DNA from 3 places in the Pantoea sp. Ep11b genome. Region 2 is predicted to be linked to each of the others. Evidence: predicted binding sites of a transcription regulator. Region 2 holds the regulator's gene; each other region holds the start of a gene.
What was found. Region 2 encodes ArgR, which controls arginine synthesis, uptake and breakdown. Its sites were predicted from a motif close to ANTGAATAAAAATACANT; they were not measured.
Positions count from the first base shown of each region.

Region 1: argF (ornithine carbamoyltransferase) is a predicted target of ArgR. The motif match lies at 2,231-2,248, and genes of this name have one in related genera.
Region 3: argC (N-acetyl-gamma-glutamyl-phosphate reductase) is a predicted target of ArgR. The motif match lies at 6,045-6,062, and genes of this name have one in related genera.

Region 1 covers NZ_CP160631.1:891,644-901,352, reverse strand. The annotation lists gene AB1748_RS04160 (valine--tRNA ligase) at 1-256, shown strand, start outside; gene AB1748_RS04155 (GNAT family N-acetyltransferase) at 336-845, shown strand; gene AB1748_RS04150 (tRNA-(ms[2]io[6]A)-hydroxylase) at 880-1,641, opposite strand; gene rraB (ribonuclease E inhibitor RraB) at 1,696-2,109, opposite strand; gene argF (ornithine carbamoyltransferase) at 2,271-3,278, shown strand; gene pyrB (aspartate carbamoyltransferase) at 3,582-4,517, shown strand; gene pyrI (aspartate carbamoyltransferase regulatory subunit) at 4,529-4,993, shown strand; gene ridA (2-iminobutanoate/2-iminopropanoate deaminase) at 5,066-5,452, shown strand; gene lplT (lysophospholipid transporter LplT) at 5,502-6,692, opposite strand; gene aas (bifunctional acyl-ACP--phospholipid O-acyltransferase/long-chain-fatty-acid--ACP ligase) at 6,692-8,839, opposite strand; gene AB1748_RS04110 (efflux transporter outer membrane subunit) at 8,929-9,709, opposite strand, start outside.
Region 2 covers NZ_CP160631.1:3,859,873-3,869,581, forward strand. The annotation lists tRNA gene AB1748_RS18090 (tRNA-Gly) at 1-3, opposite strand, end outside; tRNA gene AB1748_RS18095 (tRNA-Gly) at 32-107, opposite strand; gene orn (oligoribonuclease) at 262-810, opposite strand; gene rsgA (small ribosomal subunit biogenesis GTPase RsgA) at 912-1,961, shown strand; gene asd (archaetidylserine decarboxylase) at 2,132-3,031, shown strand; gene mscM (miniconductance mechanosensitive channel MscM) at 3,046-6,375, shown strand; gene mdh (malate dehydrogenase) at 6,422-7,360, opposite strand; gene argR (transcriptional regulator ArgR) at 7,789-8,259, shown strand; gene yhcN (peroxide/acid stress response protein YhcN) at 8,728-8,991, shown strand; gene AB1748_RS18135 (YdgH/BhsA/McbA-like domain containing protein) at 9,086-9,349, shown strand; gene yhcN (peroxide/acid stress response protein YhcN) at 9,442-9,705, shown strand.
Region 3 covers NZ_CP160631.1:274,460-284,168, reverse strand. The annotation lists gene AB1748_RS01410 (bifunctional aspartate kinase/homoserine dehydrogenase II) at 1-663, shown strand, start outside; gene metF (methylenetetrahydrofolate reductase) at 863-1,762, shown strand; gene ppc (phosphoenolpyruvate carboxylase) at 1,846-4,497, opposite strand; gene argE (acetylornithine deacetylase) at 4,850-5,998, opposite strand; gene argC (N-acetyl-gamma-glutamyl-phosphate reductase) at 6,166-7,170, shown strand; gene argB (acetylglutamate kinase) at 7,185-7,961, shown strand; gene AB1748_RS01380 (argininosuccinate synthase) at 7,986-9,203, shown strand; gene argH (argininosuccinate lyase) at 9,294-9,709, shown strand, end outside.

The DNA.
Region 1 (9,709 bases), 930 kb from region 2:
CAAGCTGGTCGAAGGCGCAGAACTGCTGATCCCGATGGCGGATCTGGTGGATAAAACCGCCGAGCTGGAGCGTCTGGCGAAAGAGCTGGTCAAGCTGGAGGTGGAGATTGAGAAGATCGAGACCAAGCTGGCGAACGAAGGCTTTGTTTCGCGCGCCCCGGAAGCGGTGGTCGCGAAAGAGCGCGAGCGCGTAGCCGAACTGCAGCAGTCAAAAGCAAAACTGATTGAACAGCAGGCGGTCATTGCGGCATTGTAAGCGTCTTAGCTGACAGCTTATTCATAAAGCCGGGCTTGCCCGGCTTTTTTATTGACCTCGTACAAATCCGGAAGAGATGATGACGACCAGCGCCAACCCGCTTTCTGACCTCCAGGTGCGGCCGATTACTGCCGCCGATAATCCGCATATTGCTCAGGTGATCCGCGATGTGTCCGCCGAGTTCGGCCTGACGGCGGACAAAGGCTATACCGTCTCCGATCCCCAGCTCGACCAGCTGTTCGAGCTTTACAGTGCCGAACAGAGCGCCTACTGGATTATTGAGTATCAGGGTAACGTCGTTGGCGGCGGTGGCGTGGCGCCTCTCGCCTGCAGCGCGCCCGACATCTGCGAACTGCAGAAGATGTATTTTCTGCCTGCCGTGCGCGGTCAGGGTCTGGCGCGCGAGCTGGCGCTGCGGGCGATGGAACATGCACGCCGTCACGGCTTCCGCCGCTGCTATCTGGAAACCACCGCCAGCCTGACGCGGGCGATTAAACTTTATGAGTCGCTGGGCTTTGAGCATATCGACGGCGCGATGGGCTGCACCGGCCATGTCGACTGCGAAGTGCGGATGCTGAAAGTGTTGTGAAACAGGGGCTGAACGCCCCGCTGATGTCGCAGAGTCAGAATGCCGGTACGCCGCTGTGAAAGCGCAGTTCGTTGTCCGGCTCGCTGATTAACCGCCCTTCTGTGATGCCAATCGCCTGCACCCGTGGCGTGATATCTTTCGCCGCGATCTGCGCCGCCAGGGTCAGATAGTCCTGATAGTGCCGCGCCTCAGAGCGCAGCAGCGACAGATAGAATTTCGCCAGCTCATCATCAAGATAAGGAGCCAGACTGGCGAAACGCTCGCAGGAGCGCGCCTCGATATAGGCGCCACAAATCAGTTTATCCACCAGCGTTTCCGGCTCATGGGTGGTGACTTCACGCAGCAGCGATTTGGCGTAGCGGCTGGAGGTGATCTTCTGATAGACCAGCCCGCGCGACTGCATAATTTCCCACACCTGATAGAAGTGATGCAGCTCCTCTTTAATCAGCAGCACCATCTTCTCAACCAGATCATCCGCCCACGGCAGCGCGTTACGCACGATGATGCGTTTGGTCAGGTTTCTGTGGGCGTTGATAAAGTCGCTGTCGCCATCTTCGCGAAAGATAAAATCTTCATAGGGCTTCAGCCACGCCAGAATCGCGTCGCCGCTGGGTTTGTCAGCCACATATTTGCGGATCAGCCAGACCGCGGTCTGGGCGGCTTTCAGCTCGCAGACCAGATGATCAGTTAACAGCAGGGTCAGATTTTCCGGCTTGCGCGCCTCATCAATCCAGGCCTGGGGCGTGCGGCAGTGCAGAAACTGATAGATAGGTTCTAATAAAGGTGCGTAGTTCATGATGTTAAATGGCGTGGCAGAGGTGACAGGCGGAGAAATCTCCGCCCCGGCTACTTAGTGGCGAACACCATTATCATCTTCATCTTCAATGGCGTCATCTTCATCTTCGGCATCGGGATCTTCGAAATAGGTGCCCCAGCCGTCATAATCGACGTTGTACTTGCCGATCAGGTTGACCAGCTGCTCAACCTGCGCATCGATCAGTTCCGGATTCAGCGCGGATTCGCTGATGATGTCCACGCACATTACCGTGGTGCCATCTTCCAGCTCCAGCTCTTCCGGCTCGGTCACTTCATAACCCAGCTTGAACGCGTCGACGGCGGCTTTTTCCAGTGAGTCAAAGTTATTGCAGGAGAGATGATGCTCGATGGTATAGAGCGCATCAGGATCGCTGCCATCCTCCAGCAGCTCTTCGATGATCTGCCGTGTCTCTTCCTGCTGCTCTTCCAGTAATGCTTCATATGCCATGACGATGTCCTCTCTGAGTTCGGCAATAAACAATTATTTTCCCACACTGCCTGTCGCGCCACTACACAAAACGAAAAGTTTATTCGCCCCCGCACTTGAAAATGAATATTCATACGGTTAGATTGAATTTTAATTCACTTTAATGCTTACCGGAGCGTTGTATGAGTCAGCTGTATCAGCGTCATTTTCTCAGACTTCTGGATTTTACCCCCGCCGAAATCGATCACCTGCTCTCTCTTTCCGCTGAATTAAAACAGGCGAAAAAAAGCGCCAGCGAAGTGCAGTATCTGAAAGGCAAAAACATCGCGCTCATCTTCGAAAAAGACTCGACCCGTACCCGTTGCTCTTTCGAAGTTGCCGCTTACGATCAGGGTGCTAACGTCACCTATCTTGGCCCGAGCGGCAGTCAGATCGGCCATAAAGAGTCGATGCGCGACACCGCCCGCGTCCTGGGCCGGATGTACGATGGCATCCAGTATCGCGGCTACGGTCAGGCACTGGTGGAAACGCTGGCTGAACATGCCGGCGTGCCGGTGTGGAACGGTCTGACTACCGAGTTTCATCCGACCCAGCTGCTGGCCGACCTGCTGACGATGCAGGAACATCTGCCGGGTAAAAAACTCAGCGAGATGACGCTGGTTTATGTCGGTGATGCGCGCAACAACATGGGAAATACCATGCTGGAAGCCGCCGCTCTGGTTGGTCTTGATCTGCGTCTGGTGGCCCCGAAGAGCTGCTGGCCGGAGGATGAACTGGTGGCGCAGTGCCGCGAAGTGGCACAGCAGACCGGCGGAAAGATTACCCTCACCGACGACATTGCCAGTGGCGTGAAAGGCGCGGATTTCATCTACACCGATGTCTGGGTGTCGATGGGCGAAGCTAAAGAGGTCTGGGCCGGGCGGATTGCCCTCCTGCGTGACTATCAGGTCAACCGGGCGATGCTCGACCTGACCGGCAACCCGCAGGTGAAATTCCTGCACTGCCTGCCCGCTTTCCATGACGATCAGACCACGCTGGGCCAGCAGATGGCGGAACAGTACGATCTGCCCAACGGCATGGAAGTCAGCGACGAGGTCTTTGAGTCGCCGCACAGCATCGTCTTCGATCAGGCCGAAAACCGCATGCACACCATCAAAGCGGTGATGGTGGCAACGCTGGGCCAGCGCTGACAGGACGCCGCAGGGCGCTGTCTCCACCGGACAGCGTCCGCCACACTCGCCATGCCCCGCTGCCGGACACGCGCCGGCAACCGCCCCGCAAACGTTTTCCTCTTGCTGCCCTGCGACGAACGGGTATAATGCGGCCCAATTTGCCGGAGGAAATATGCGACAGCACAGCGGACAATTTGATGCTCAATCACGCCTGACCGCAGGCGGTGCTGCTGTTTCTTTCGGTCATCGACCCGATCTTAAAAAGCCCCTTAAGCAGGGGCTTTTTTTTGTCCGCAATCCGGCCGCGCAGAGGAGAGAGCTATGGCTAACCCGCTATATCGCAAGCACATTATTTCAATTAACGACCTCAGTCGCGAAGAGCTGGAACTGGCGCTGCAGACGGCGGCGCAGCTCAAGGCCCATCCGCAGCCGGAACTGCTGAAGCACAAGGTGATCGCCAGCTGCTTCTTTGAGGCGTCCACCCGCACCCGCCTGTCGTTTGAAACCGCGATCCATCGGCTCGGCGCGTCGGCGGTCGGCTTTGCTGACGGCAGCAATACCTCGCTGGGCAAGAAAGGGGAAACCCTGGCCGACACCATTTCGGTCATCAGCACCTATGTGGATGCGATTGTAATGCGTCATCCGCAGGAAGGCGCGGCCCGGCTGGCGACCGAGTTTTCTGGCGGCATCCCGATCCTCAACGCCGGTGACGGTGCGAACCAGCATCCGACCCAGACGCTGCTGGATCTCTTCACTATCCAGGAGACCCAGGGCCGTCTGAATCAGCTGAATGTGGCGATGGTCGGCGACCTGAAATATGGCCGTACTGTCCACTCCCTGACCCAGGCGCTGGCGAAGTTTGAAGGCAACCGCTTCTTCTTTATTGCGCCCGATGCGCTGGCGATGCCCGCCTACATTACCGATATGCTGGATGAGAAGCAGATCCCCTGGTCACGCCACGACAGCTTCGAAGAGGTGATGCCGCAGCTCGACATCCTCTACATGACGCGGGTACAGAAAGAGCGGCTCGACCCCTCAGAGTATGCCAACGTCAAAGCGCAGTTCATCCTGCGGGCGACCGATCTCGGGACGGCGCGCGACAACATGAAAGTGCTGCACCCGCTGCCGCGTATCGATGAGATCACCACCGATGTCGATAAGACCCCCTACGCCTGGTATTTCCAGCAGGCGGGTAACGGCATCTATGCGCGCCAGGCTCTGCTGGCACTGGTTTTAAACAGCGAACCCGCCCTGTAAGGAGAGACCCCATGACTCAGGACAACAAATTGCAGGTCGAAGCGATCAAGCGCGGCACGGTTATCGACCATATCCCGGCGCAGATCGGCTTTAAACTGCTCTCTCTGTTCCGGCTGACCGAAACGGATCAGCGCATTACCATCGGCCTGAACCTGCCATCCGGTGAGATGGGCCGCAAGGATCTGATCAAGATTGAGAACACCTTTCTCACTGACGATCAGGTCAATCAGCTGGCGGTCTATGCCCCTCATGCCACGGTCAACCGCATCGATGACTACGAAGTGGTGGCGAAGATCGCCCCGACGCTGCCGGATCACGTTGAGCGCGTGCTGACCTGCCCCAACAGCAACTGTATCAGCCGCAGCGAGCCGGTCTTCTCCAGCTTTGCCGTCAAGCAGCGCGCCGATGATGTGCACCTGAAGTGCAAATATTGCGAGAAAGAGTTCGCCCGCCATGTGGTGCTGGGTCACTGGTAATCGTCCTGCCCGACCTTATAATGGGCCTGAGCGGCGGCATCGCCGCCTGACGACATAATCAAAGGAGCCATGATGTCTCGTGAAATCAGTACTGAAAAAGCCCCTGCCGCTATCGGTCCCTATGTTCAGGGTGTCGATCTGGGCAGCATGATCATCACGTCCGGGCAGATCCCGGTGGATCCGGCGACCGGCCAGGTTGCCGATGACGTTGCCGCACAGGCGCGTCAGTCGCTGGAAAACGTGAAGGCGATTGTAGAAGCAGCGGGTCTGAAGGTGGGCGATATCGTGAAGACCACGGTTTTCGTCAAGGATTTAAATGATTTCGCTACGGTCAATGCGACCTATGAAGCGTTTTTCACCGAACATCAGGCTCACTTCCCGGCGCGTTCCTGCGTTGAAGTGGCGCGTCTGCCAAAAGATGTGAAGATCGAAATCGAAGCGATTGCCGTCCGCCGCTAAGCGCGTATGCCGCCGCCTGCCGCGAACGCTGGCAGGCGGCGAAGCCGTTTTACCGCTTAGCCGGACGCCACAGCCACAGCAGCGCTATCGCCAGCGCAAACAGCACACCGAAGCCGATGCCCGTCGCCACCGCAGGCGCACCCGCCCTGATCGCCAGCGTATAGAGTCCCAGCATGATCAGCATGGCGCTGTTCTCACCCAGATTCTGCACCGCAATGGCATTACCGGAGCCGACGCTCTCTTTGCCCCGCGCCTGCAGCAGCGCATTCAGCGGCACCACAAAGAACCCGCCCAGCGCACCAACCAGCATCAGTATCAGATAAGCATTCAGCAGAGCGTGCTGGAGCGAGAAGAGCACGACCATGACGCCAATCAGCACCCCGGCCGGCATACAGCGACGCACGGTCTCCAGCGTCACCAGCTTCGCCGCCGCCGCCGCGCCAATCACAATCCCGATCGCGACCATGGCATTCAGGGTGGTTGGCGTGGTGTTGTCATTGATGCCCAGCGCCACCGGCACCCAGAGCACCAGCAGGAAACGCAGCGTCACGCCTGCGCCCCAGAACAGACTGGTGCCGAGCAGCGAGAAGCGCGTCTCCGCGTCACGCCACAACAGCATGACGGCAGCGAAGAAGCGGCGCACCATCATGCCAGGCTGCCAGTTCTGACCGGGACGGGCAGCCTGCAGCTTCGGGATAAACAGGTTCGCGATGACAGCGATGCCGTAGGTCAGCGCACAGATCCCCAGTGCCGCCAGGATATGCCAGTCGGCCAGCATCCCGCCCGCTACCGAGCCGAGCAGGATGGCGGCGATGGTAGACGCCTCCATCAGCCCGTTGGCTTTTACCAGCTTATCGCCGTGCGTGATCTCCCCCAGGATGCCATATTTGGCCGGTGAGTAGGCTGCGGCACCCGCGCCCACCAGGGTATAGCCGACGAAGGGATTGAAGCCGAAACAGATCACCAGCGCACCCAGCAGTTTCAGGCTGTTGGCGAGCATCATCACACGCCCTTTTGCCATGCTGTCCGCCACCTGACCAACAAACGGCGCCAGCAGAATATAGGCGGCAACAAACAGCATCTGTAATACCGGCTGGCTCCAGTCGGGATAGAACTGACTTTTCAGTACCGCCAGCGTGGCAAACAGCAGCGCGTTGTCGCCAAAGGCCGAAAAGAACTGGGCGATAATCACGGCGATCATGCCGCGCGACATCAGCGGCGCATTGGGATCCAGGCGCATTACTTCTCCTCTTCCGCCATTTTCTTCAGCGTCACGTAATCGGGTTTGCCGCTGCCGAGCAGCGGTAACTGTTTCACGACCCGGATATCGCGCGGCAGCGCCAGCTCCGGCGCGCCCAGCTCACGCGCCGCTTTCTGCAGGCTGTCGCGCGCCAGCTCAGCATCGGTGGTGAACAGCACCAGCGCCTCACCACGCTGACCATCCGGGCGCAGCGAGGCGGCATGCTGTCGGTCCGGCGACGCTTTAAGGGCGATCTGTTCCACGATCTCCAGCGATACCATCTCCCCGGCGATCTTGGCAAAGCGTTTGGCCCGCCCCTGAATCTGGCAGAAACCGCCCTCGTCGAAGCTGACGATATCGCCGGTGTCATACCAGCCCGCTTCCATATTGCCTTCGCCATCGTCGGCAACCGGCGTCTCCAGCACGCCAGGGTTTTCTACCCGCAGGTAGCCCTTCATCACGTTTGGTCCGCGCAGTTGCAGTCGTCCGCCCTGCTCAATGCCCGGCACCGACATCAGGCGTGAATCCATGCCCGGCAGAATCCGTCCCACGGTGTGCGCTTTTGTCGCCATCGGCACGTTGATCGCCACCACCGGCGCGCACTCGGTGACGCCGTAGCCTTCGAGGATGCGAATGCCATACTTCTCCATATAAGTCTGGCGGGTCTGCTCCTGCAGTTTCTCCGCACCCGCAACCACGTAGCGCAGACGGGCAAAATCGTAGGGCGCGGCAAAGCGTGCGTAGTTACCCAGGAAGGTGGAGGTGCCAAACAGCACGGTGCAGTTACGGTCATACACCAGCTCCGGCACGATGCGGTAGTGCAGCGGGCTGGGATAGAGAAAGACCTGCGCGCCGGTCATCAGCGGCGTGAATAGCCCCACGGTCAGGCCAAACGCATGAAACAGCGGCAGCGCCGACATAAAACGGTCACGCGGCGTGAAGTCTGCCACGGTTCGGATCTGTTCGACGTTGGCCAGCAGGCTTTTATGCGAATGCACCACCCCTTTAGGGTGCCCTTCCGAACCGGAAGTGAAGAGCACCATCGCCGCGTCTTCCGGCTGCTGGGGCAGCTGCGCACGGCGCGGCATCAGCAGATGGGCGAGGATCCACAGCTTGTCCTTGCCGGTAACGGTCTCTTTCAGATCTTCCAGATAGATCCACTGCACCTCATCCAGCCCCTGCGGCAGATGCCACAGATTGCCCTTCTCCAGGAACTGACGCGAGGTAAAGATCGTTTTGATCTGCGCGGCGGTCAGCGCCGCCCGCATGCCGTTAACGCCCGCGGTGTAGTTGAGCATCGCTGGCACGCGCCCGCGCAGCGTGGCACCGAAAATCGCCGCCGCCGTGACGGTGGTATTGGGCAGCAGCAGCCCCACCACCTCACGCGGCTGACTGTAGCGCTCCAGAATGCGCCCCACGCCCAGCGACTTCTTCAGCAGGCCGTTGTAGCTGTCGGGTTTGAAATTGACATCTTCGATGCAGCGCTTAAACGCGCCGTAACGCGTTCGTGCCGCCAGAAACGCCTCGAACAGCGTTTCACGCGGACGCACCGCCATGCGCGCTTCCATCATCACATGGTGCAGGTGCTCACCGGCCAGCACGCGCCGATCGCGCGCCCGTTTCGCCTCCGGCATCGGAATGCGGGTGGCGGGCAGAATGCTCAGGGTGATGCGCGGGAAGAGACGACGCTTAAACACCCCCGCCAGACGACCAAAGGGCGTAAACTCCGCGCCTTCGATGCGCACAGGCACCACGCTGGCGCCGGAACGCGCCGCGACAAAGCCTGCGCCGCTGTAGATCTTCATCAGCGATCCGGTCACGGTAATCCGGCCTTCGGGGAAGATCACCACCGGACGGCCGGTGTCGATCAGCCGGACCAGCTGCTTCAGCGCCATCGGGCGGGTCGGGTCCAGCGGCACAAAGTCGATAAAGGGTTTCACCAGACGCATAAACCAGCTTTCGCTGATGGTGCTATAGATAGCGAAGACCGGCTTGATCGGCAAAAATAGCGCCAGCAATATGCCGTCGAGAAACGACATATGGTTCGGCGTGATCAATACCTTCTGTTTGTTCAGTTCGGTGACATCGCCCCGCAGTTCGACCCGCCACAACAGGCGAAATATCAGGCGCAAAAGTGTGAAAACCATGCCGGCTCCTTAGCATCATGAAAATAGCCCCTCACGATGCAGGATTTAACGCGGTTCGACAACAGAATTATCGGCGTTACGGCGCGACCTCAGGGCGCCTGCCAGCTGCCGCCCAGCGCGGCAATCAGCGCCACGCTGCTGACCCACTGCGTGCTCTGCAGCGTCAGCAAACTCTGCTGCGCACTCAGGCTACTGTTCTCCGTGGTTGCCACATCCAGGTAGTTAATCATGCCCGCGTCATACTGCAGACGCGTCACCCGCGCCGAGGTCTGCGCCGCGTCGGTGGCGCGCTGCTGTGCTGCGATCTCGCCCTGCAGCGTATTCAGCTCTACCAGCTTGTCCTCCACCTCCTGCATGGCCGTCAGCACCGTCTGACGATAGGTTGCGACGCTGGCCTCCCAGCCCGCCCGCGCCTGATCGACCTTCGCTGAGGTCGCGCCCGCGTCGAACAGCGTGCCGCTGAGTTCCGGCCCCAGCGACCAGACGCGGCTCGGCAGCGAGAACAGCGAGTGCAGCACCGACGAACTGACACCCGCGCTGGCGCTCAGGGTAAGATCGGGATAGTACCCGGCCACCGCCACACCCACGGCCGCATTGGCGGCGGCCATATTGCGTTCAGCGTACGCAATGTCAGGACGGCGCTGCAACAGCTCGCCCGGCAGGGCGGCCGGAATCGCGGGCGGCGTAGCGGTCAGCGGCGCGGCGGCCAGACTGAAGTCGGCGGGGGCTTTGCCGACCAGCAGCGCAATGGCATGCTCCATCTGCGCACGCTGCCACTGCTCATCCTGCGCCGAGGCGCGGGCACTCTCCAGTTGCAGCTGCGCCTGTGCCAGAGTGGCACGCGATGCGGTGCCCGCCTGATACTGGCGG
Region 2 (9,709 bases):
CGCAAAGAGGGTACTGCTTACATCTTAAATCTGGAGCGGGAAACGAGACTCGAACTCGCGACCCCGACCTTGGCAAGGTCGTGCTCTACCAACTGAGCTATTCCCGCGCCTTGTACCGTTACAAAATTCTTCACCGGTACGGGGTGCGCATTATACGAGAAATCGTTGCTGCTGCAAGCCTCTGAAAGCAAAAATTTTCGCTTTCTGCGCGTTTGCCGATTTAATCGTCAACCTGGCGATTTCATGCGCACCCCCCGGCGATTAAAGCTGCAAAAAGTGTTCGCGGTAGTAAGCCAGCTCCGCCACGGACTCGCGGATGTCATCCAGCGCCTGATGTGTGCCGCCTTTTTTGAAGCCCGGCAGGATCTCGGGCTTCCAGCGGCGGGCCAGCTCTTTCAGCGTACTGACATCCAGATAGCGATAGTGGAAATAAGCCTCCAGCTCGGGCATATATTTAAACAGGAAGCGGCGATCCTGCCCGATACTATTGCCACAGATCGGCGAGCTATTCGCGGGCACCCACTGCTTCAGAAATTCGATGGTCGCCAGCTCCGCGGCGCGATCGTCAATTTTGCTCTCTTTAACCCGCGCCACCAGACCACTGTTGGTGTGGGTGCGGACATTCCACTCATCCATCAGCGCCAGCTGTTCATCCGACTGATGAACGGCCATAACCGGCCCTTCCGCGAGAATGTTAAGATTGGCGTCGGTCACCAGGGTCGCAATCTCAATAATGCGATCGTGCGTCGGATCGAGTCCGGTCATCTCAAGATCAATCCAGATCAGATTCTGTTCATTTCCAGTAGCCATGCTGTTTCCTGCGGTTGCTATAGTCGTCATTCACAATGAATAAGGTGTATCATAGACGTTTTGCCCAGCCGGGCGAAATCTGGCTAACGCTGTGAGGGTGAGTGAGTAAAAATAAACTGTCGAAGGGCCAACAACGCCGCGTAAGCGCAAACCACGATCGCCGTCTCAACCAGCGCAGAGAGCGTCCGGAAGCGGATGACAACCTGTTTGGTGAAGCTGCAGATGGGGTCGTTGTCAGCCGTTTTGGCATGCATGCTGACGTTGAGGATAGCGCAGGCGTCACCCACCGCTGCAATATCCGCCGTACTATCCGTTCGCTGGTCACAGGCGATCGGGTGTTGTGGCGTCCGGCAACCAGCGGCGGCAAAGGTATTGTCGAAGCGGTGCACGAGCGCACCAGCGTCTTAACCCGCCCCGACTTTTACGACGGCGTAAAGCCGATGGCGGCAAACATCGATCAGATTATTATCGTCTCCGCCATCCTGCCAGAGCTGTCGCTGAACATCATCGATCGTTACCTGGTAGCCAGCGAAACGCTGGAGATCGAACCGCTGCTGGTCCTGAACAAAACCGATCTGCTGGATGAGGCTGCGCGTCTCCGTGTTGACCAGCAGATGGATATCTATCGCCAGATTGGCTATCGCGTGGTCATGGTTTCCAGCCGGGCGAAAAATGGCCTTGACGCTCTGGAAGCGGCGCTCACCGACCGCGTCAGTATCTTTGCCGGACAGTCGGGCGTCGGCAAATCGAGCCTGCTGAATGCCCTGCTCGGCTTCGACAAAGATGAGCAGGCCGCTATCCTGACCAACGACGTGTCCGACGGTTCAGGCCTGGGCCAGCACACCACCACCGCTTCCCGGCTTTACCACTTCCCGCACGGCGGCGACGTGATCGATTCACCGGGCGTGCGTGAGTTCGGTTTATGGCATCTGGAGCCGGAACAGGTGACCCGTGGGTTTGTCGAGTTCCGCGCCTTCCTGGGCGCATGTAAATTCCGAGACTGTAAGCACGGCAGCGATCCGGGCTGCGCCATTCGCGAAGCGGTTGAAGAGGGAAAAATCAACCGCTCCCGTTTCGATAACTACCACCGTATCCTGGAGAGCATGGCACAGGTAAAAACGCGTAAAAATTTCCCTGACGGTGAGAGTTAACCGGTATAACCGCCTCTGCGCCCACCAGCCGCTGCATTTTGCGAAGTGCATTCCAGTCGTGCACACGGAACGTGCAGCGTGCCGGAAATCGGATATAGTCGCGATCTGAACGGGGCACTGCTACAATCCGCCCCCTTTTTTACAACGTCATAAATAGCCAGGAGGCTAAGGTGTTTGATCGTTTAAAACTCGGCTTGAATCATATTCTCCCGAAGAAATGGCTGACTGAACTTGCCGGTTGGGGCGCCAGTCGCCGCGGTGGTTGGTTAACCAAACTGGTCATCGACATCTTTGTCTGGTTTTACAAGGTAGACATGGCAGAGGCACGTAAGCCTGACACGGCCAGCTATCGCACCTTTAATGACTTTTTCGTGCGTCCGCTGAAAGATGACGCGCGTCCGGTCGATGCCGATGCCAGCCTGATCGCCCTGCCCGCAGATGGCGCGATCAGCCAGCTCGGTCACATTGACGGCGACCAGATTTTCCAGGCTAAAGGTCATCACTACTCCCTGGAAGCGTTGCTGGCGGGCGATGAGCGCATGGCAGCCCGCTTTGTGGAGGGCGAATTCGTCACCACCTATCTGGCACCACGCGACTATCACCGCGTCCATATGCCGTGCAACGGTATCCTGCGCGAGATGATCTATGTGCCTGGCGACCTCTATTCGGTCAACCCACTGACCGCGCGTAATATCCCGAACCTGTTTGCCCGCAATGAGCGCGTGATCTGCTACTTTGAAACCGATATCGGCCCGATGGTGCAAATCCTGGTCGGTGCCACCATCGTCGGCAGCATCGAAACCGTCTGGGCGGGCACTATCACGCCGCCGCGTGAAGGGGTGATTAAACGCTGGCACTATCCGGCAGCCGAAGATGAAGGCGCGGTGGTCCTGCTGAAAGGTCAGGAGATGGGCCGCTTTAAACTCGGCTCGACTGTAATCAACCTGTTTGCACCAGGCCGCGTCAAACTGGCGGAAAGCCTGGAAGCGGAAAGCAAAACCCGTCTCGGCCAGCCGCTGGCAATTGCGCTGCCGGTCGCCACGGACATGTCTGACGTCATCACTGACTAAATTGAGAGTCCTCTGTGCGCCCGATTCTCCTCCTGCTGCTGAGCCTCTGGCTCAGCAGCCCGGCCTCTGCGGCCAGCCTTCCTGACGCCAGCCAGCTTAAACAGCAGCTGGAAGAGATCAAATCGGCCAAAAGCTCCCCGACGCAGGCGGAGCAGATCCAGACGATCGAAGCTGCCCTGAATTTCCTCTCTGAACGCGATGAATCACTGGAGCGCGCCGCGCAATATCAGCAGGTCATTGACGATTTCCCGCGTCTGGCGCGTGAACTGCGTCAGCAGATTGCCGCATTGAGCGACAGCGGGAAAACCGTGCGCAGCAATATGAGCAGCGCCGAGCTGGATCAGGAGATCCTGCAGGTCAGCAGTCAGCTGCTGGAGGAGGGTCGTCAGGCGCGACAGGAGCAGGATCGGGCGCGGGAGATCAGTGACTCCTTATCTCAGCTGCCCCAGCAGCAGACCGACGCCCGCCGGGCGATGACAGAGAGCGAACGCCGCTTACAGGGCGTCAGCAGCAGTTCGCCTCAGGGTCAGCTGCAACTGGCGGCCCGCCAGGCTGAAAACGCCGCCAACAAAGCGCGCGTCGATGAACTCGAACTGGCGCAGCTTTCAGCCAACAACCGTCAGGAGCTGGCGCGGATGCGCGCAGAGGTCCATCAGCGTAAAGCGACGCAGCTGGATAACTATCTGCAGGCGCTGCGCAATCAGCTCAACGACCAGCGGCAGCGTGAGGCGGAAGTTGCGCTGGCGCGCACCGAACAGCTGGCCGAAAACAGTGGCGATCTGCCGCCGGCGATCAGCGATCAGTTCCGGGTCAACCGCGAACTCTCTGGTGCGCTGAATCAGCAGGCGCAGCGCATGGATCTGGTGGCGTCGCAGCAGCGCCTTGCCACCAACCAGATTATTCAGGTCCGTCAGGCGCTCTCTACCCTGCGCGAACAGTCGCAGTGGCTGGGCGCCTCGAACCTGCTGGGGGAAGCGCTGCGCGCGCAGGTTGCGCGTCTGCCGGAGATGCCGAAATCGCAGCAGATTGACAATGAGATGGCGCAGCTTCGCGTGCAGCGTCTTTACTACGAAGATCTGCTGGAGCGCCAGGAGTCCCTGCGTAAAGGACACCAGGCCGATGGTCAGGCCTACACGGCCGATCAGAAACGTATTCTTGATGCCCAGCTCCGCACCCAGCGTGAGCTGCTTAACTCTCTGATCTCCGGCTGCGACACGCTGATCCTGGAGATCACCAAACTGAAAGTCGGCAACACTCAGTTGCAGGACGCGCTGACCGAGGTCAAGGATGCAACCCACCGCTACCTGTTCTGGACCGCCGATGTCAGCCCGATCAGCCTGAGCTACCCGCTGGATCTGGCGAAAGATCTCTCCCGCCTGCTGTCGCTGGACACCCTGGGTCAGCTCGGCAAAGCGATGGCGATGATGTTTACCAGCCGCCATTCGGTGCTGCCGATTATTGGCGCGCTGCTGCTGGTCGGTTTCAGTATCAGCTCACGCCGTCACTTCAATGCATTTCTCGAACGCTCCGCCAGTAAAGTCGGTAAGGTCACGCAGGATCGCTTCCGCCTGACCATCCGTACGGTGTTCTGGTCGATTCTGGTGGCGCTGCCGCTGCCGGTGCTGTGGGGGGCGCTGGGCTATGGCCTGCAGAACGCCTGGCCCTACCCTATTGCCGTGGCGATTGGTGATGGCATTACCGCCACACTACCCCTGCTGTGGGTCTTTATGATCAGCGCCGCCTTTGCCCGGCCCAACGGCCTGTTTATCGTGCATTTCCGCTGGCCGCAGAACCGGGTGGCGCGCGCCATGCGCTACTATTCGCTGAGCATCGGCCTGATTGTGCCGCTGATCATGTTGCTGATCGCCTTAGGGAATCTGGAAGATCGCCAGTTCTCTGCATCGCTGGGCCGTCTCTGCTTTATCCTGATCTGTGGGGCAATCAGTATTGTCACCGTGAGCCTGAAGCGTTCCGGTATTCCGCTCTACCTCGATAAAGAGGGGAACGGCGAGAACATGGTCAACCGGATGCTATGGAACCTGATGATCGCCATGCCGCTGATGGCCGCCCTCGCCTCCGCCGTGGGATATCTGGCGACCGCGCAGGCGCTGCTGGCGCGTCTGGAAACCTCCGTCGCCATCTGGTTCCTGTTGCTGGTCATCTACTACATCATCCGGCGCTGGATGCTGATTCAGCGTCGCCGGCTCGGCTTTGACCGCGCCCGTCAGCGCCGCGCCGATATGCTGGCCAATCGGGCGCGCAGCGAAGAAGAGAAAGAGCAAGGCACTCAGAACACCGATGCGATTGAAATCGAAGAGCCGGTGATCGACCTGGATGCGATCAGCGCCCAGTCACTGCGGCTGGTGCGTTCTATCCTGACGCTGATTGCCCTGGTTTCCGTGATTGTGCTCTGGTCGGAAATCCACTCCGCCTTTGGCTTCCTGGAGAATATTCAATTGTGGGATGTCAGTACGTCCGTGCAGGGTGTGGAGTCGATCCAGCCAATCACCCTGGGAGCGGTGCTGATTGCCATTCTGGTGTTTATCATCACTACCCAGCTGGTGCGCAATATGCCCGCGCTGCTTGAACTGGCGCTGCTGCAGCACCTGAATCTGACACCCGGCACAGGCTACGCCATCACGACCCTGACCAAGTATCTGCTGCTGCTGGTTGGCGGGCTGATTGGGTTCTCGATGATCGGGATTGAGTGGTCGAAGCTGCAGTGGCTGGTTGCGGCACTCGGTGTGGGACTGGGATTTGGTCTGCAGGAGATTTTTGCCAACTTTATCTCTGGTCTGATTATTCTGTTTGAAAAACCGATCCGTATCGGCGACACCGTAACGATCCGTGACCTGACCGGCAGTATCACCCGGATCAATACCCGCGCGACCACCATTACCGACTGGGACCGCAAAGAGATTATCGTGCCGAACAAAGCCTTTATCACGGAGCAGTTTATCAACTGGTCGCTGTCCGATTCGGTCACGCGCGTGGTACTGACTATCCCGGCCCCGGCTAAAGTCAGCAGTGAAGAGGTCACCACCATTCTTATACAGGCGGCCGAACGCTGCAGCTATGTGCTGGACACCCCACAGCCGGAAGCCTTCCTTGTGGATCTGCAGCAGGGTATTCAGCTGTTTGAACTGCGCGTACATGCCGCAGAGATGGGACACCGGATGCCGCTGCGTCATGAACTGCATCAACTGATTCTGCGTGGGTTCGATCAGCACGGTATTGAGATGCCGTTCCCGCCCTTCCAGATGCGTATGGAAACGCTGGGTAAGAAGCTGCCTGCCAGCAACGGCACACCGGCTGCCCGCGCCTATAAATCTGGCGGTCTGTAACGCAAAACGCCCGGCTGAGCCGGGCGTTTTCACGCTGTGGAGTGCGTTACTGCTTAACGAACGCTTCACCCTGAGCAATATCTTTCTTCAGCGTCTCCAGCATGCCCGACAGCGCCTGCTGCTCATACGCGCTCAGCGTGCCAATCGGCCTGCGTTCCGCAATACCGTTTTTACCCAGCAGTAGCGGCTGTGAGAAGAAGCGTGCATATTCGCCTTCGCCTTCCACATAGGCACACTCCACCACATTCGGCTCGCCATTCAGCGCGCGTACCAGAGACAGACCGAAACGGGCAGCAGCCTGACCCATCGACAGCGTCGCTGATCCGCCACCCGCTTTGGCTTCCACCACTTCTGTTCCGGCGTTCTGGATCCGCTTAGTCAGATCGGCAACCTCCTGATCGCTGAAGCTGACGCCATTAACCTGAGACAGCAGCGGCAGGATCGTCACGCCGGAGTGCCCGCCGATAACCGGGACTTCAACCTGGTCAGGTTGCCTGCCCTTCAGCGCCGCCACAAAAGTATTGGCACGGATGATATCCAGCGTTGTGACACCGAACAGACGATTTTTGTCGTAGACGCCGTGCTTTTTCAGCACTTCTGCCGCGATAGCCACGGTGGTATTAACCGGATTGGTAATGACACCAATCAGCGCCTTCGGTGCGGTCGTGGCCACCTGTTCAATCAGGTTGCGAACGATGCCGGCATTCACATTAAACAGATCTGCGCGATCCATACCGGGCTTCCGGGCGACACCGGCGGAGATCAATACCACGTCTGCGCCCTGTAAAGCCGGTGTTGCATCTTCGCCGCTGAATCCCTGAATGGAGACGGCAGTAGGGATATGACTGAGATCAACGGCAACGCCAGGCGTAACCGGCGCGATGTCATACAGTGAGAGTTCTGAACCTGCAGGAAGCTGGGTTTTGAGCAGAAGTGCGAGCGCCTGGCCTATGCCGCCAGCGGCACCGAGAACGGCAACTTTCATTCTTAACTCCTTATTAAGGTGGGGCAGAGATGGGCCGAAATTCTATCTGTGTCAGACCTTAATCAACTGCTCAGGCGATGATAATTATCCGCTGTTAATTCTACGTGCTTTCGCACTTAATCTCCGGATTCAAAAGTTACTTATCATTACGCCTGAATGACCGACAACCTTGCCGTCGTCAGACAGAGAACGGCTGCGTGCGTTTTCTGTTACTACACCACCAATAATATAACAACTTTGCAACCTTCGCTTTCTGCGGCTGTGACGGGGGTTTTGGTCTGAGCGGATTTATTTGCTATTATCGCCGCCCGCCAGCCGCCCGAACCCCGCTCACCAATCGAACGATTGCATAAAAATGCATTTAAATGCATAATCACCACTCTGCCGCGGGCGGATGCGCGGTTATTCACTCTATATATTGGTAACCTATGCGAAACCCATCTAAACAAGACGATCTGATTAAGGCTTTCAAAGCCTTATTAAAAGAAGAAAAATTCAGTTCCCAGGGCGAGATTGTTCAGGCGCTGCAGGATGAGGGCTTTGAGAATATCAATCAGTCCAAAGTCTCACGCATGCTGACGAAGTTTGGCGCGGTGCGTACCCGCAATGCCAAGATGGAGATGGTTTACTGTCTGCCGGCAGAACTTGGCGTACCGACCACCACCAGCCCGCTGAAAAATCTGGTACTGGATATCGACTACAATGACGCCCTGGTGGTAATCCATACCAGTCCTGGTGCCGCGCAGTTGATTGCCCGCTTGCTGGATTCGCTGGGTAAATCGGAAGGGATTCTGGGAACGATTGCCGGTGATGACACGATTTTTATTACCCGTGCGCGCGACTTTACGGTGAAGCAGTTGCACAGCGCCATTCTCAACCTGTTTGAGCAGGAACTCTGATAGCAGACTGACGGCTTCCGGTACAGACCTGGCCGTCAGCTTCCCGCGCCTTACCACGGCTTTCCGGTTTGCCCGCCTGGCCCTGCACCACAGACCGCTTTAATTACGGCGCCTGTGGGCAGAAATCATCTTCTGCTTCGCCTTCTGCGCTATTTTACGCTGCCTTACAACATTAATCCGGCACCATTGCCCGGATCCAGATCAAACCCCAGCCTGAAACACCCCTGCATTTCGCACTAAAAGTTAAAGTGATCTATATCACTGTTTTTGCACTTGAAAGCGGCGAAAAGGCTATTTTTTAAACGTTTTTTATAACGTTGAGTTATTAAAAGTAGCCATAAGGATAAAGTATCACAAAAAAACATTATTAGCGGGATATTAATTTCTATCGTTATTAGTTCTATACTTCTTTTCGTGACGCAAATCACACAAACCAGAAAGATAAAAATAGACGACGAGGAAATATCTATGAACGTTAAAACTACCATCGCCACTCTGAGTATCCTTTCCGCTCTTTCATTTGGCGCTGTAGCAGCAGAATCTATCGATGCTGCCCAGGCGCAGAATCTGCAGCCTGCAGGCACCATCAGCGTCAGCGGCGTTGCCGGTTCACCAATGGATATCCGTCAGCAGCTCAGTGACAAAGCCGATCAGCAGGGCGCAAAAGCCTATCGCGTCATTGAGGCTTATAACAACGGCAACTACCACGCTACCGCCGCGCTTTATAACTAAGACGTAGCCCGATTAAGCCCGCCTCTCTTGTCAGACACGCACACTGCCGTGCCGGAGAGCGGAAGCAGAAACAGATATTGCAGGAGAGTTGATTATGAAAATGAAATTAGCTATCGCCGCCCTTGGCCTTTCCCTGATCTCAATGGGTGCAGGCGCTGCCAGCCTGGTGACTAATCAGGAAGCGCAGGGTTTGCAGTCGATGAACCAGACCATCAGCATCAGTGGCCGTAATGGCGACCAGACGCACGTCCGTCAGGTGCTGTCAGAGAAAGCGGATGCCCAGGGTGCCGGTCACTATCGGATCATTGAAAACAACCAGGATAACACCTGGCATATCACCGCTGAACTTTACAAATAACCGACCATGATGACGCCTGAACGGCGTTGAAAATATCGACGACCCGCCTTTACGATGAACCGCAGGTTGTTGAATATATTGAGGAGACGAACATGAATATCAAAACAACCATCGCTACAGTCAGCCTGCTTTCCGTTATGGCGTTCGGCGCATCTGCCGCGCAGCTGGTAACCGGCGACCAGACTCAGAATCTGCAGCCTGCGGGAACCGTGACCATCAGTGGCACAGCGGGTGCGCCAATGGATTACCGTGCTGAGCTTTCTCAGAAAGCCGATGCGCAGGGTGCCAGCGCCTACAAAGTGATTGAGGCGCGTACCGGTGACAACTACCACATCACCGCACAGCTTTATAAGTAATTCC
Region 3 (9,709 bases), 320 kb from region 2:
ACCAAAACCGGACGTCACTGGCTCTATAACGCAACGGTGGGCGCGGGTCTGCCTATCAACTATACCGTGCGCGATCTGCGCGACAGCGGCGATACCATTCTGGCCATCAGCGGAATTTTCTCCGGGACGCTCTCCTGGCTGTTCCTGCAGTTTGACGGCACCGTGCCCTTTACCGAGCTGGTGGATCAGGCGTGGCAGCAGGGATTAACCGAGCCTGATCCGCGCGCTGACCTCTCAGGTCAGGATGTGATGCGTAAGCTGGTGATCCTGGCGCGTGAGGCGGGCTATAACATCGAGCCGGATCAGGTGCGGGTGGAGTCGCTGGTGCCTGACAACTGTCAGCAGGGTTCGGTTGACCACTTCTTTGAAAACGGCGAAGAGCTGAACGAACAGATGCTGCAGCGACTGGAAGCCGCGCAGGAGATGGATCTGGTGCTGCGTTACGTCGCCCGCTTTGACGCGAACGGCAAGGCGCGCGTGGGCATCGAAGCGGTCCGTCCGGAGCATCCGCTGGCCTCGCTGCTGCCGTGTGATAACGTCTTCGCAATTGAGAGTCGCTGGTATCGGGATAACCCGCTGGTGATCCGCGGGCCTGGCGCGGGCCGGGATGTCACCGCAGGCGCTATTCAGTCAGACATTAATCGCCTCGCCCAACTGCTTTAACGCCTCCTCAGGCGCTTCGGCGCCTGTTTTCAATGTGTTACCTCTGCCCTGCGCAGCCACCTTCACGCTGGCTGACAATGACGCACGTCTGTTGATTATTTTTAAGTTGACGGCAGACGCAGATTGCGTCATTTTGAACTTCTGGACGTCTAAACGTGTAGATGTTTACAGGCCGGTTATTAATCGATGAGGGTGCAGGATGAGTTTCTTTCATGCTAATCAGCGCGAAGCGCTAAACCAGAGCCTGGCAGAGCTGAACGGGCAAATTAATGTTTCCTTTGAGTTCTTTCCGCCTCGTACCCACGAAATGGAAGAGACCCTGTGGAGCTCAATCGATCGCCTGAGCAGCCTGAAGCCGAAATTCGTTTCTGTGACCTACGGCGCGAACTCCGGGGAACGCGACCGCACCCACAGCATCATCAAAGGCATTAAAGATCGTACCGGTCTGGAGGCAGCGCCCCATCTGACCTGTGTCGATGCCACGCGTGACGAGCTGCGCGCTATCGCACAGGATTACTGGAACAATGGCATTCGTCATATTGTGGCGCTGCGCGGCGATCTGCCGCCCGGCAGTGGCAAACCGGAGATGTATGGCAGCGATCTGGTGTCGCTGCTGAAAGAAGTCGGCGAGTTTGATATCTCCGTCGCCGCCTATCCGGAAGTGCATCCCGAAGCAAAAAGCGCCCAGGCTGACCTGATTAACCTGAAGCGCAAAATTGATGCGGGCGCCAGCCGGGCGATCACCCAGTTCTTCTTCGACGTGGAAAGCTACTTACGTTTTCGCGATCGCTGTGTGGCGACCGGTATTGATGTGGAAATCGTGCCGGGCATCCTGCCGGTCTCCAATTTCAGACAGCTGCAACGCTTTGCCACACTGACTAATGTGCGTGTGCCGGGCTGGATGCATGCAATGTTTGCCGGGCTGGATAACGATCCGGAGACGCGCAAAATGGTGGGGGCCAATATCGCCATGGATATGGTGAAAATTCTGTCGCGCGAGGGGGTGAAAGATTTTCATTTCTATACGCTGAACCGGGCTGAAATGAGTTACGCCATCTGCCACACCCTGGGCGTACGGCCTGCTGCTGCGGCGGCATAATCGCGCCACGCGCAGACAATAAAAAAGTCGGGCATCGCCCGACTTTTTTTTATCACTGCCCGCCGACGCTCATCAGCGCCGGATTAACCGGTGTTACGCATCCCGGCGGCAACACCGGCGATGGTGACCATCAGTGCCTGCTCCACGCGGGCATCCGGCTCTTCGCCGCGCGCTTCCTGGGCGCGTGAACGATGCAGCAATTCCGCCTGCAGGACGTTAAGCGGGTCGGTATAGACGTTACGCAGCGCGATCGACTCGGCAATCCACGGCTGGTCAGCCATCAGGTGCGAGTCGTTGGCGATGGTCAGCACTGCTTTGATATCCGCATCAAGCTGATCGCGCAGCTGTTTGCCCAGCGGCCAGAGCGATTTATCCACCAGGCGCTGATCATAGTATTCCGCCAGCCACAGGTCCGCTTTCGAGAAGACCATCTCCAGCATCCCCAGACGGGTAGAGAAGAACGGCCAGTCGCGGCACATCGCCTCAAGCTGATCCTGATGGCCTGCCGCCATCGCCTGCTGCAGAGCCGCACCGGCCCCCAGCCACGCGGGCAGCATCAGGCGGTTCTGCGTCCAGGCGAAGATCCAGGGAATAGCACGCAGCGACTCCACGCCGCCGGTTGGCCGGCGCTTGGCCGGACGCGAGCCCAGTGGCAGTTTACCCAGCTCCTGTTCCGGCGTGGCCGAACGGAAATAGGGCACGAAATCAGCATTTTCACGCACGTAACCGCGGTACATCGCGCAGGAGTCAGCCGAGAGCTGATTCATAATGTCGCGCCATTCGCGTTTCGGCTCCGGCGGCGGCATCAGGTTCGCTTCCAGAATCGCGCCGGTGTAGAGCGACAGGCTGGCGATAGTCACCTCAGGTAATCCATACTTAAAGCGGATCATCTCACCCTGTTCGGTCACGCGCAGACCGCCACGCAGGCTGCCCGGTGGTTGTGACAGCAGTGCTGCATGAGCAGGCGCACCGCCACGGCCAATGCTGCCTCCGCGTCCGTGGAACAGCGTCAGGGAGATCCCGGCTTTCTCGCAGGTTTTGATCAGGGCATCCTGCGCCTGATACTGCGCCCAGCTGGCGGCCATCACACCGGCATCTTTCGCCGAGTCAGAGTAGCCAATCATCACCATCTGCTTGCCCTGAATAAAGCCGCGATACCAGTCGATGCTCAGCAGCTGGCTCATGACGTCGTTAGCGTTGTTCAGGTCATCCAGCGTTTCGAAAAGCGGCGCCACCGGCATCGCATAGCTGATACCGGCTTCTTTCAGCAGCAGGTGAACGGCCAGCACGTCAGAGGGGGTTTTCGCCATCGAAATGACATAGGCGGCGATAGAGCCCTGTGGCGCTTCGGCCGCGACGCGACAGGTCTCCAGCACTTCACGCGTTTCATCGCCTGGTTCCCAGTTGCGGGGCAGCAGCGGACGTTTGGAGTTCAGTTCACGGATCAGGAAAGCCTGCTTATCCGCTTCGGACCAGCTCTCGTAATCGCCCAGGCCCAGGTAGCGGGTCACTTCTGCAATCGCTTCAGTGTGACGGGTGCTCTCCTGGCGCAGATCGATACGCACCAGCGGCACGCCAAAACATTTCACGCGGCGCAGCGTATCGAGCAGCTGGCCGTTAGCGATGATGCCCATGCCGCACTTCTGCAGGGACTGATAGATGGCGAACAGCGGATCCCACAGCTGGTCGTTAGACACCAGCAGGTCGGCCGGACGCGGCAGGCGTTCCCCTTTCAGGCGATGCTCCAGGAACGACTGCGTGTTCATCAGCTGGCTGCGCAGGCGTTTCAGAATCACTCGATAGGGTTCCAGCGCCTCCGGATCGCCGCTGAGTTCGCGGATCTCTTCGCTGCACTCTGACATCGACAGCTCAGAGATCAGCACGCCAATATCGCGCAGGAACAGGTCGGTGGCTTTCCAGCGGCTTAATTGCATCACATGACGGGTAATCGACGCCGTCACATTCGGATTGCCGTCGCGGTCACCGCCCATCCAGGAGGTGAACTGAACCGGCACGAAATCGACCGGCAGTCTGATGCCGAACGCCTCTTCGACCTGCTCGTTCAGTTCACGCAGAAAGGCGGGAACGCCTTCCCACAGGCTGTTTTCCACCACGGCAAAGCCCCATTTCGCTTCGTCGATCGGGGTAGGGCGATATTTACGGATCTCATCGGTATGCCACGCCTGGGCGACCAGCTGGCGCAGACGGCGCATGATCTGATTACGTTCGTAGTCGGAGACATCGCTGTGATCGAGCTGTTTCAGGCAGCTGTTGACCTCAACCAGCTTGTGGATCAGCGTGCGGCGGGTGATTTCGGTCGGGTGGGCAGTCAGCACCAGCTCCAGCGACAGCGACTCAATCGCCGTCAGGATGTCGCTTTCGCGAATATCTTTCTGCTGCTTCAGGGTATCAAAGGTCTTTTTCAGCAGTTCAGGATGGTTCTCACCCTCGCCACTCTGCGAGATGGTCTGATACTGCTCCGCTACGTTAGTCAGATTAAGGAACTGGCTGAACGCGCGCGCCACCGGCAGGAGCTCCTCGTTGGAGAGGTTCTGCAGCGTATTGAGCAGTTCTTTACGATGAGTGTCATTGCCTGCGCGGGATGACTTGGAGAGCTTACGGATGGTTTCCACCTGGTCGAGGATGTTCTCGCCCAGTGCATCCTTAATCGTATCCCCGAGCAGTTTGCCGAGCATACTGACATTACTTCGCATTGCGGAATATTGTTCGTTCATTGGACCCTGACACCCTTATCGTCTTGAAAAACTTCTACACCCGACCTTTCAGGCAGCCGAAAATCAGCAACGTGTTGTTCCCGGCTCACGGAGGGGAACCGGCGCCGTTGCCGCCTGTCCGCTTTCTGAAACGCTCTGGATAATCACCCGGTGGGTATAACATCGTCTTGTATCTAGCCACGTAATGTTGCATTCGTCAAATGAGATAAAGTGCGGCGAAGTAGCGGCTAAATAACGGGAATTATTGGTATTTATGGGGAGTGAAGCGGGATAAGTTATTCTTATTGTTAAATCCCGCAGATTGAGGGGGCATTTTGCTGTTATTGCAGTGAAATGCCCCATTTGCTGTTAATCAGTGACAAAAATGCTGCACAACCTGACTGATAAGCGCCCGCGTCGGCTTAATAAATGCCGTATCGATAAACTCATCTGGCTGATGTGCCTGATTAATTGAACCTGGCCCCAGTACCAGCGTCGGACAGAGCTGCTGAATAAACGGCGCTTCGGTGCAGTAGTTAACGATTTCGGTAGGCGTGCCCAGCAGTTTTTCGACCACACTGACCAGCTCATGATTAGCCGGACACTCATAACCCGGGATTGGCGGATGCAGCTCGGCCACGGTGACACGCCCTGGCCAGCGGGCGCTGACCGGGGCCAGCGCCTCATTCAGCAGCCCGTCGAGATCGCCAAGCGACAGGCCGGGCAGCGGACGGATATCCATGTGCAGTTCACAGCAGGCGCAGATACGGTTCGCCGCATCACCGCCATGAATATGACCGAAATTCATGGTGGGATAGGGGATGGCAAAGCCATCGTGGTGATAGCGCTCCTGCAGCGTCGTGCGGAGCTGCATCAGGTGGGTGATCGACTCATGCATCAGCTCGATAGCGTTAACGCCACGCGCCGGATCGCTGGAGTGGCCCGATTTTCCTTCGATACGGATCACGTTCGACAGATGGCCTTTGTGCGCACGGACCGGCTTAAGCGAGGTCGGTTCACCAATGATGGCGCAGTCGGGGCGCAGCTGCGTCGATTCAGAAAAATATTTGGCTCCGGCCATGGTGGTCTCTTCATCCGCCGTGGCAAGAATATAGAGCGGCTTACTCAGCGTGCTGACATCCACATCGCGCAGCGTATCGAGAATAAAGGCGAAGAACCCTTTCATATCGGCCGTGCCCAGACCATAGAGCTTGTTGTCGTGCTCGGTCAGGGTAAAAGGATCGCGTGTCCAGCGGCCATCATCAAAGGGCACGGTGTCGGTATGACCCGCCAGCAGCAGGCCGCCCGCGCCGCTACCGGTGCGCGCCAGCATATTAAATTTGTTGCGCGTTCCTGGCACCGGCTGCACTTCAACGCTGAAGCCGAGGTCGCGGAACCAGCCTGCCAGCAAACTGATTAAAGTTTCATTACTCTGATCCAGTGCGGCATCGGTTGCGCTGATCGAGGGTGTGGCGATTAACTGGCTGTACAGTTCAATAAAAGGCGGTAATTTTGTCTTCACTGTTGGCGGTCCTTGGGTTAGGATGTATCCATATTCATGCAGTAATAGTGAATAAAAATACATTAACGTCCTCTGCAAGGGAACCTTAAATCGCTGCAGATGACAGGGTGGGTAACGGGGCAAGGCCGCGACCCGGAATGTGCGACTGTAAAAAGGGTTACAGCCTGATGTTGAATACGCTGATCGTTGGTGCCAGTGGTTACGCTGGTACAGAGCTAGCCACCTTCCTGAATCGTCATCCACATATCAACATAACCGCTTTGGCGGTTTCCGCGCAAAGCCCTGATGCCGGTAAGCGCCTGTCCGACCTCCATCCGCAGCTGAAAGGCGTGGTGGATCTCCCGCTGCAGCCGCTCAGCAGCGCGGCGGAGTGGGCGGGCAAAGTGGATGTGGTGTTCCTGGCGACCGCCCATGAAGTCAGCCACGATCTGGCGCCCGAATTTCTCAAGGCCGGTTGCGTGGTGTTCGATCTGTCGGGCGCCTTCCGCGTCAACGACGCCGACTTCTACACCCGCTTCTATGGCTTCACCCATCAGCATGGCGAGTGGCTGGATAAGGCCGTTTACGGCCTGGCGGAATATCAGCACGAGAAGATTCAGCAGGCGCAGCTGGTGGCCGTGCCCGGCTGCTACCCGACTGCCGCTCAGCTGGCACTGAAGCCACTGGTGGATGCCGGACTGTTAAACGACGCGCAGTGGCCGGTCATCAATGCCACCAGCGGCGTGAGCGGTGCCGGGCGTAAAGCCAATGTCGGCACCAGCTTCTGCGAGGTCAGCCTGCAGCCTTACGGCCTGTTCAATCATCGCCATCATCCGGAAATTGTCGCGCACCTCGGTACGCCGGTGATCTTCACGCCGCATCTGGGGAGTTTCCCTCGCGGTATTCTGGCGACCATTACCTGTCGTCTGAAAGCGGGTGTCAGCCGTGATGATGTCGCCGCAGTGTTCCATCGTGCCTATGATGATAAACCGCTGGTGCGGTTCTATGAGCAGGGCGTACCTGCGCTGAAAGCCGTTGTGGGTCAGCCCTTCTGCGATATCGGTTTTGAGATGCAGGGCGAGCATCTGATTGTAGTGGCCGCCGAAGATAATCTGCTGAAAGGCGCGGCATCGCAGGCGGTACAGTGCCTGAACATCCGGTTCGGCTTCCCTGAAACGCAGTCACTGATTTAACGGATAACTAAACCATGACCAATCCATTGATTATCAAGCTGGGCGGTGTGCTGTTAGACAGCGAAGAAGCGCTGGCCCGCCTGTTTGACGCGCTGCTCACCTGGCGCAGCGCCCATCAGCGTCCGCTGATCATTGTCCACGGTGGCGGTTGCCTGGTGGACGAACTGATGAAAAAGCTGGCGCTGCCGGTGACGAAGAAAAACGGCCTGCGTGTCACGCCTGCCGACCAGATCGACATTATTACCGGTGCGCTGGCGGGCACCGCTAACAAAACCCTGCTGGCATGGGCAAAAAAATCGGGTATCCGCGCGGTCGGCCTCTGCCTGGGTGATGCGGGCATCGTCAACGTCACCCCGTTTGACGAAGAGCTCGGCCATGTCGGCCACGCGATGCCGGGCGATCCGGCTCTGCTGAACACCCTGCTGGCGGCCGGTTATCTGCCGGTAGTCAGCTCAATCGGTATTACTGACAGCGGTGAACTGATGAACGTCAACGCGGACCAGGCGGCGACCGCACTCGCCTCGACGCTGGGCGCGGATTTGGTTCTGCTGTCTGACGTCAGTGGTATTCTCGACGGTAAAGGCCAGCGCATTGAAGAGATGACGGCCGATAAAGCTGAACAGCTGATTACCCAGGGCATTATCACCGATGGCATGATTGTGAAGGTACACGCTGCGCTTGATGCGGCGCGTACCCTGGGCCGCCCGGTGGATATTGCCAGCTGGCGTCACGCCGAGCGGCTGCCTGACCTGTTTAACGGCGTGTCGATTGGCACCCGGATTCTCGCTTAACGACTCTGATTCAAGGATTACGAAATGCAAACGCAAAACATCAAAAAAATCGTTCTGGCTTACTCCGGCGGTCTGGATACCTCAGCCATCATTCCATGGCTGAAAGAGAACTACGGCGGCTGTGAAGTGGTCGCTTTTGTGGCGGATATCGGTCAGGAGCGCGGCGATCTGGAAGGTGTGGAGAAGAAAGCCCTGCAGTCCGGCGCCTCGGAGTGCCATGTGGTTGACCTGCGTGAAGAGTTCATCAGCGACTATGTCTATCCGGTGCTGCAGACCGGCGCCCTGTATGAAGGCACCTACCTGCTGGGCACCTCAATGGCGCGTCCTATCATCGCAAAAGCGCAGGTTGAGCTGGCGCTGAAAGTGGGTGCCGATGCGCTGTGCCACGGCGCAACCGGTAAAGGGAATGACCAGGTGCGTTTTGAAACCACCTACACCGCGCTGGCTCCGCAGCTGAAAGTGGTGGCACCGTGGCGTGAGTGGAATCTGCGTTCACGCGAAGCCCTGCTGGACTACCTGAAAGAGCGCAACATCCCGACGACCGCGTCGCTGGAAAAAATCTACAGCCGTGACGAAAACGCGTGGCACATCTCCACCGAGGGCGGCGTGCTGGAAAGCCCGGCCAATGCACCGAACAAAGATTGCTGGGTCTGGACGGTCGATCCGCTGGAGGCGCCCGATCAGCCTGAAGATGTGACCGTGACCGTTGAGAAAGGCCGTGTGGTCGCCGTCAACGGCGAAAAAATGAGTCCGTTCCAGTGCCTGGAAAAACTCAACGTGCTCGGCGCGAAGCATGGCGTGGGCCGTATCGATATCGTTGAAAACCGTCTGGTCGGCATTAAATCGCGCGGCTGCTATGAAACGCCTGGCGGCACCATCATGGTCAACGCCCTGCGTGCGGTAGAGCAGCTGGTTCTGGATCGTGACAGCTTCAAATGGCGTGAGCAGCTGGGCCATGAAATGTCCTACGTTGTTTATGATGGTCGCTGGTTTGCACCGCTGCGTAAGTCGATTCAGGCGGCTGCCGAATCGCTGGCGGAAGAGGTTAACGGTGAAGTGGTTCTGCAGCTCTTTAAAGGCCAGGCAACCGCGACCCAGAAGCGTTCTGCGAACAGCCTCTACTCAGAAGAGTTCGCGACCTTCGGTGAAGATGAAGTTTACGATCACCGTCATGCGGGCGGCTTCATCCGTCTGTTCTCACTCTCGTCGCGCATTCGTGCCCTGAACGAGCAGAAGAAGTAATTTTCGGGCGGGGTACGCCCCGCCCCACAGTTTCACTTCAGGGGCGGCATTTATGCCGCCTCTTGTTTAACGATTCAGAGGAGTTTTCACATGGCACTTTGGGGTGGACGGTTTACTCAGGCAGCAGATCAACGTTTCAAACAGTTCAACGACTCGCTGCGCTTCGATTACCGCCTGGCAGAGCAGGACATCATTGGCTCTGTTGCCTGGTCCAAAGCGCTGGTAACGGTGAATGTCCTGACTCAGGATGAGCAGCAGCAGCTGGAAGCAGCCCTGAATGCGTTACTGCAGGACGTGCGTGAAAATCCTGAGCAGATCCTGCAGAGCGATGCCGAAGATATTCACAGCTGGGTGGAAGGTCAACTGATTGACAAGGTCGGCGCGCTGGGTAAAAAACTGCACACCGGCCGTAGCCGTAACGATCAGGTCGCGACCGATCTGAAGCTCTGGTGCAAGGTGCAGGTTGAGGCGCTGCTGGGCGCAACGCGCGATCTGCAGCAGGCGCT